2 regions of the Metabacillus indicus genome follow, and region 2 is predicted to be linked to the other one. Evidence: a T-box and tRNA genes for the amino acid it is inferred to sense, from the RefSeq annotation. Region 2 holds a T-box; the other holds one or more tRNA genes.

Region 1 (3,379 bases), 390 kb from region 2:
TTGGATTTATTATGAATTAGCTATGACACAATCTATCAGAAAAAAGGACCCTATTAGATTCGGTTTAATAAAAAAAGGGTATTATCTTAAACATGCTCAAGTATTAGACATAAAGTATAAGCTGGATATAGGACATCTTTGTGAAATATCTCAAAATGACCTTCAAGAATGGGAAAAGGCTTATAATCCGAATGGTGATTCACATGCCTTAGATGTTTTGTATGAAAAACATGATTTAATTGATATTCAAGTCAAGATTTAATTGAGTATTTTCTAAAGAAAAGTACTGAATCATTAACTTGTTTATCAGTAGGAGGAATGTTGTATGGAAAGCAAAATACGTTATCTTGAAATGATCCAAAATGTAATAACGCGTATGGCATCTAATTCATTTTTATTAAAAGGTTGGACGGTTACCCTAGTAGTTGGATTACTTGCTTTCGCTAATATTGATGAAATGAATACGAAGTATATTATTTTAGCATTGGTACCTGTATTCTTCTTTTGGTTATTGGATGGATTTTTTATTCATCAAGAGTGGTTATTTAGGAAGCTGTATGAACATGCTGTTACTCTAAAAGAAACGGAAATAAATTTTTCGATGAGCACAAAACCTTTTGAAGGGAAAACAGGTAATTGGTTTAAAGCTATCATTTCAAAGACACTTTTAATATTCTACCTACCTGTTTTAATTGTAGTTGTCTTTGCTTTACTATCATTTCCAAATATTTCAATAAAACTATAGGGTTTTGGGTATGAAAATAGGAGTAAACAGCTCTATTCTATTACCATAATATATAATCTTCTTCAAATAGCTTTAGTGAAGGAGCTAAAGGACCACTAAGGTCCTTTTTTATTTTAAATTTCTCAAATAACAATCTTTGAAGAAAAATTCGTAAGCTTAATCATCCGTAATTTTCTTTTTAATAATTCGTGCTTCTTCATCTGAAAGTTTTTCTCTTCTACCCACACCAACCTCTTACGCACACGATATTATATTATTTATGTCGCGAAAATAAACGCAAAAAAAAGACTTCAACATAACCGTTGAAGTCTTGATTTCTATAGCTATTTTAGATACCGGTGGTCGGGGTCGAACCGACACTCCAGAGGAACACGATTTTGAGTCGTGCGCGTCTGCCAATTCCGCCACACCGGCAAATTGATCATTTTTTGAACTGGATACTGGTTGATGCCGAGGACCGGAATCGAACCGGTACGGTAGTCACCTACCGCAGGATTTTAAGTCCTGTGCGTCTGCCAGTTCCGCCACCCCGGCTAAGGGTGAGTTCATAAAAATTGGAGGCGACACCCGGATTTGAACCGGGGATAAAGGTTTTGCAGACCTCTGCCTTACCACTTGGCTATGCCGCCTTAAGATTCTGGAGCGGAAGACGGGATTCGAACCCGCGACCCCCACCTTGGCAAGGTGGTGTTCTACCACTGAACTACTTCCGCATTCGCCGTAATTGTATCTTATGCAGCTGGTGCACAAAGATGACTGTTAAAGTGAAAATGGCTGGGCTAGCTGGATTCGAACCAGCGCATGACGGAGTCAAAGTCCGTTGCCTTACCGCTTGGCTATAGCCCAAAACAAAAATAAAAACCCTATTAAGTAAAAAGGGGCGACTGATGGGAATCGAACCCACGAATGCCAGAGCCACAATCTGGTGCGTTAACCACTTCGCCACAGCCGCCATTATACTATATAAGATTAATTAAATTGGCAGGGGTAGTAGGACTCGAACCCACACCGGAGGTTTTGGAGACCTCTGTTCTACCTTTAAACTATACCCCTGTATTCTTTTTTAAAAATGGTGGAGGGGGACGGATTCGAACCGCCGAACCCTGAGGGAGCGGATTTACAGTCCGCCGCGTTTAGCCACTTCGCTACCCCTCCACATTTCAGTGGTGCCGGCAAGAGGACTTGAACCCCCAACCTACTGATTACAAGTCAGTTGCTCTACCAATTGAGCTACACCGGCATATAAGTGTAAATGGTGGCTTGGGACGGAATCGAACCGCCGACACAAGGATTTTCAGTCCTTTGCTCTACCGACTGAGCTACCAAGCCTTTATAAAAATGGCGGTCCCGACCGGGATCGAACCGGCGATCTCCTGCGTGACAGGCAGGCATGTTAACCGCTACACCACGGGACCATTTGGTTGCGGGGACAGGATTTGAACCTGCGACCTTCGGGTTATGAGCCCGACGAGCTACCAGACTGCTCCACCCCGCGATAATAATAAGGTAATTCTTTTTCGTCCCGATAAGTTGGTGTTAAACCTGCTTGACCGTTACGCTGCTGCTTTAAATTTTCATGGTGGAGGATGACGGGCTCGAACCGCCGACCCTCTGCTTGTAAGGCAGATGCTCTCCCAGCTGAGCTAATCCTCCGCAGTGAAAATATGTTGGTGACCCGTACGGGATTCGAACCCGTGTTACCGCCGTGAAAGGGCGGTGTCTTAACCGCTTGACCAACGGGCCATAAAGTTGTGGCGGAGAGCAAGGGATTCGAACCCTTGAGACGGGTTACCGCCTACACGATTTCCAATCGTGCTCCTTCGGCCACTCGGACAGCTCTCCAAAATGGCTCCGCAGGTAGGACTCGAACCTACGACCGATCGGTTAACAGCCGATAGCTCTACCACTGAGCTACTGCGGAATAATAATTTTCACCAGCCTGGCAACGTCCTACTCTCACAGGGGGAAACCCCCAACTACCATCGGCGCTAAAGAGCTTAACTTCCGTGTTCGGCATGGGAACGGGTGTGACCTCTTTGCCATCATCACCAGACATAGTGACAAAAATTATTATACTATGAAATCCGAAGATTTCAAGCTTTTTTTTTGAAAGAAGTTATTCTTTCAAAACTGAATAACGTTTGATAACAAGATTCACATGCAACTTACACTTAGTTAGACTGTGGTTAAGTCCTCGAACGATTAGTATCTGTCAGCTCCACACGTCACCGCGCTTCCACCTCAGACCTATCAACCTGATCATCTTTCAGGGTTCTTACTCACAAATGTGATGGGAAATCTCATCTTGAGGGGGGCTTCATGCTTAGATGCTTTCAGCACTTATCCCTTCCGCACATAGCTACCCAGCGATGCCTTTGGCAAGACAACTGGTACACCAGCGGTGCGTCCATCCCGGTCCTCTCGTACTAAGGACAGCTCCTCTCAAATTTCCTGCGCCCACGACGGATAGGGACCGAACTGTCTCACGACGTTCTGAACCCAGCTCGCGTACCGCTTTAATGGGCGAACAGCCCAACCCTTGGGACCGACTACAGCCCCAGGATGCGATGAGCCGACATCGAGGTGCCAAACCTCCCCGTCGATGTGGACTCTTGGGGGAGATAAGCCTGTTAT
Region 2 (3,379 bases):
GCCGATTACCGGGAAGCTTTCATCAGATCGGTTTGATATGATTACATCTAAAATTCTGGAAACATCTCACGCAAATGAAGTTGCCACTGTCATCATCGATTTTACCGCTATATCAGAACGGGAAATCGGGGAGGTTGAACTGTTTGGATCCTATATCCAGCAATTGACGGCTGCAGTAAGGCTCATGGGCATTCAGATTCTGTTCGTCGGTTTTGGCCCTGCTGTCATCCAGCTGTTAATTTCATCTGGCTTATCAAACAGCCAGGACATCAAGACGTTTTTAACCTTCCGGACGGCACTGCAGTACTTAATGATGGAAAAAGGCATGGAATTTGAAAAAATGTAGCAGGTAAAAAAAGGGAGAGAGCTCTTAATGAGCCCTCTCCCTTTTTTATTTTCGTTTTCTTCCAAGACCCATTGCGCTTTCCATCTTTTTAATCATTTTTCCTGCCTGTGCGTTTGCACGCTCAGCCCCGCGGTCAAGGATTTCGTCAAGTTCATCTGATTCAACAAGAGAATAATATTTTTCCTGAATTGGCTGCAGGGCGTTAATCACGGCAGCAGCGGTGTCGGCTTTAAAATCTCCGTAGCCTTTTCCTTCATATTTTTTCTCCAGGTCTTCGATGGAAATGCCTGAAAGAATAGAAAAGATGGAGAGGAGGTTAGATACGCCAGGCTTATTCTCTTTATCAAATTTCACGATGCCCTCTGAATCGGTAACCGCACTTTTGATCTTCTTTTCAATCACTTTCGGATCGTCCAGCAGTGTGATAAATGCTTTCTGGTTTGGATCTGATTTGCTCATTTTTTTCGTCGGATCTGCAAGGGACATAATTCTTGCACCGATCTTTGGAATGCGCACTTCAGGGACGGTAAAGATGTCATTGTATTTTTTATTAAAACGTTCGGCTAAGTCTCTTGTGAGCTCCAGATGCTGTTTCTGGTCTTCGCCGACTGGAACGAGATCCGTTTTATATAGTAGAATGTCGGCAGCCATCAGAGGCGGATAGGTTAACAGTCCGGCAGAAACGGCTTCTTTGCCAGCTGATTTGTCCTTGAACTGAGTCATTCGCTCAAGTTCGCCGATATAGGCCACACATTGCATCATCCATCCAGCCTGTGCGTGTGCCGGAACCTCTGACTGAATGAACAATGTTGCTTTTTCAGGATCAAGTCCTACAGCTAAATATAGTGCTGCAAGGCTTTTTATGCTCTTGCGGAGCTGCAGGCGGTCCTGCGGCTGTGTGATGGCATGCTGGTCAACAATGCAAAAATAGCAGTCATAATCATTCTGCAGGTCAACAAACTGTTTCATAGCTCCGATATAGTTTCCTAATGTGACATTACCTGTGGGCTGGATGCCCGAAAAAATAGTTTTCATATCCTCACTCCTTCTTAAAATAACGCAAAAAAGCCCATTCGTCCCCTTGACTAAAAGGGACGAATGGACCGCGGTGCCACCCTGATTATTTCTGCAGCAGAAATCACTTAGCGTCTTTTATCGCAAGACGAAACGGCTGATCCTACTTTGAAGTTCAGTCAGCTGCTCAAAAGTCCATTCCGCAGTGTTTATTGTCCGCCTTTCACCAGGCAGCAGACTCTCTGAAAAATAAGGTCACTGTGTACTACTCTTTTTCATCGCATTTACATGTTATTTCCTATATTATAGTGGCTTTCGGACTCGTTTTCAACTGTTCAAAAATAATAAACAGCAAGAGCTGCAAGCATTGTAGCTGCAAGAACCAGTCCGGCAAACAAAAACGGGGTATATTCAACCCGCAGGAGTTCAGAGAAGAGTCTCATTTCCTCTACTTCCTTCTTATCAAGGTCCCGGCCTTTGGATTGAAAGGTCCTTCTGAACCCCTGAGTGATGCCGTCAAAAAATCCGCCTTCAGCAACCAGAAGAAATAGGGAAGTAAAGAGCAGAAGCCCGGAAATGTAAAATGAAATATTGATATAATGCAGCAGGCTGATCTCCTGATAGAAAAGCAGCGAAAGCAGCAAGACTAGAACAAATGACACGGTGAAGGATGATAAAAATAATTTTCGGTTCATAAATACCCTCTTTTTTCTTTTTATATTACTAAATTACGGGGATGATCAATAGTTTTTTTATATTGAAATATATAAAAAAAATTATTGTGAGAAAAGTAATACTACTCAGAATATTGTCAGTTTCCCTGCAAAATAGTTTATTAGCTATTGTTGTATATTGTATACATTTTTAATTTTACTTACAATTTAAAATCTTTACAAAGGCAGTGCTTCTGGCCATTTTTATGTTAAATGAATGAAATATCATGAAGAAATACTGTGGATAATATAGGTATAAAGGACTATTTTTGCTTTAAAAAAGTCTTAATTTTATTGCATTTGTGTAAATTTTATTAAAAAAATGAATGTACAAAAATTCGAAAGCTTGTATAATAGTGTTTGTAAGAATTTTTTAAAAATAAAAGGGAGGGTAATAAATGAAAAAGTCAAAATTTTCATTGCTTTTAGTCCTTTCGCTTGTACTGAGCGTTTTCTTAACTGCTTGCTACGGCGGAGGCGGATCCAGTTCTTCTGATGGAGGAGACAAAGACAAAGACTCTAAAGAAGCAGCTAATGTGCCTCAGGAGCTGAAAGTACTTGAATCTTCTGAGATTCCATCTATGGACTCAGTTCTTGCAGAAGATACAATCAGTTTATCTCAATTAAACAATACGAATGAAGGTTTATACCGTATTGATGAAAACCAGGAGCCAATCCCGGGTATGGCTGACGGCGAGCCGGAAGCTAACGAAGACGGCACTGAGTACACAATCAAAATCAAAGAAGACGCTAAATGGTCTAATGGAGAGCCTGTAACAGCTAACGACTTCGTTTTTGCATGGCAGCGCGCTCTTAACCCTGACACAGGATCTGCTTACGGTCCATACATGATGATGGGTAAAATCAAAAATGCTGAAGCATTATATAATGGTAAAGCTAAACCTGAAGATCTTGGAGTTAAAGCTCAAGACGAAAAGACACTTGTTGTGACTCTTGAAAAACCGATTCCTTTCTTCAAGTCATTAATGGCATTCCCTACGTTCTATCCTCAGAACCAAAAGTATGTTGAAGAGCAAGGCGAAAATTTCGGTAAGAAGTCTGAAAATTTAGTGTTCAACGGACCATTCGCAATCAATGGATGGGAAGGACCTGCTGATACTGAGTGGACTTTAGAGAAAAACGCTGAGTACTGGGATGCAAAAAATGTAAGTCTTGAGAAAATTACGTTCAACGTATCTAAAGATCCTCAAGCTGCAGCTAATGCGTTCGAAGCTGGAGAAGCTGATGTAACTCCTAAGCTTTCAACTCCTGCTGTTATCGCTCAATATGAAGGTGACGACCGTCT

The links. A T-box is a leader RNA that pairs with one kind of tRNA and senses whether it is charged. The one in region 2 lies ahead of trpS (tryptophan--tRNA ligase), so its partner is inferred to be a tRNA-Trp.
Region 1: it encodes a tRNA-Trp, which carries the amino acid that the T-box ahead of trpS (tryptophan--tRNA ligase) is inferred to sense. The anticodon was not compared.

What each region holds. Positions count from the first base shown of each region.
Region 1 is NZ_CP176757.1:613,276-616,654, reverse strand. It holds gene ACK1LH_RS03265 (hypothetical protein) at 1-262, shown strand, start outside; gene ACK1LH_RS03260 (hypothetical protein) at 326-745, shown strand; tRNA gene ACK1LH_RS03255 (tRNA-Leu) at 1,079-1,159, opposite strand; tRNA gene ACK1LH_RS03250 (tRNA-Leu) at 1,194-1,279, opposite strand; tRNA gene ACK1LH_RS03245 (tRNA-Cys) at 1,301-1,374, opposite strand; tRNA gene ACK1LH_RS03240 (tRNA-Gly) at 1,384-1,458, opposite strand; tRNA gene ACK1LH_RS03235 (tRNA-Gln) at 1,517-1,591, opposite strand; tRNA gene ACK1LH_RS03230 (tRNA-His) at 1,625-1,697, opposite strand; tRNA gene ACK1LH_RS03225 (tRNA-Trp) at 1,725-1,798, opposite strand; tRNA gene ACK1LH_RS03220 (tRNA-Tyr) at 1,816-1,900, opposite strand; tRNA gene ACK1LH_RS03215 (tRNA-Thr) at 1,910-1,985, opposite strand; tRNA gene ACK1LH_RS03210 (tRNA-Phe) at 1,999-2,074, opposite strand; tRNA gene ACK1LH_RS03205 (tRNA-Asp) at 2,085-2,160, opposite strand; tRNA gene ACK1LH_RS03200 (tRNA-Met) at 2,164-2,240, opposite strand; tRNA gene ACK1LH_RS03195 (tRNA-Val) at 2,323-2,398, opposite strand; tRNA gene ACK1LH_RS03190 (tRNA-Glu) at 2,414-2,488, opposite strand; tRNA gene ACK1LH_RS03185 (tRNA-Ser) at 2,498-2,587, opposite strand; tRNA gene ACK1LH_RS03180 (tRNA-Asn) at 2,592-2,666, opposite strand; rRNA gene rrf (5S ribosomal RNA) at 2,683-2,798, opposite strand; rRNA gene ACK1LH_RS03170 (23S ribosomal RNA) at 2,928-3,379, opposite strand, start outside.
Region 2 is NZ_CP176757.1:1,002,960-1,006,338, forward strand. It holds gene ACK1LH_RS05010 (STAS domain-containing protein) at 1-346, shown strand, start outside; gene trpS (tryptophan--tRNA ligase) at 392-1,381, opposite strand; T-box leader at 1,434-1,648, opposite strand; gene ACK1LH_RS05020 (DUF3899 domain-containing protein) at 1,696-2,055, opposite strand; gene ACK1LH_RS05025 (peptide ABC transporter substrate-binding protein) at 2,472-3,379, shown strand, end outside.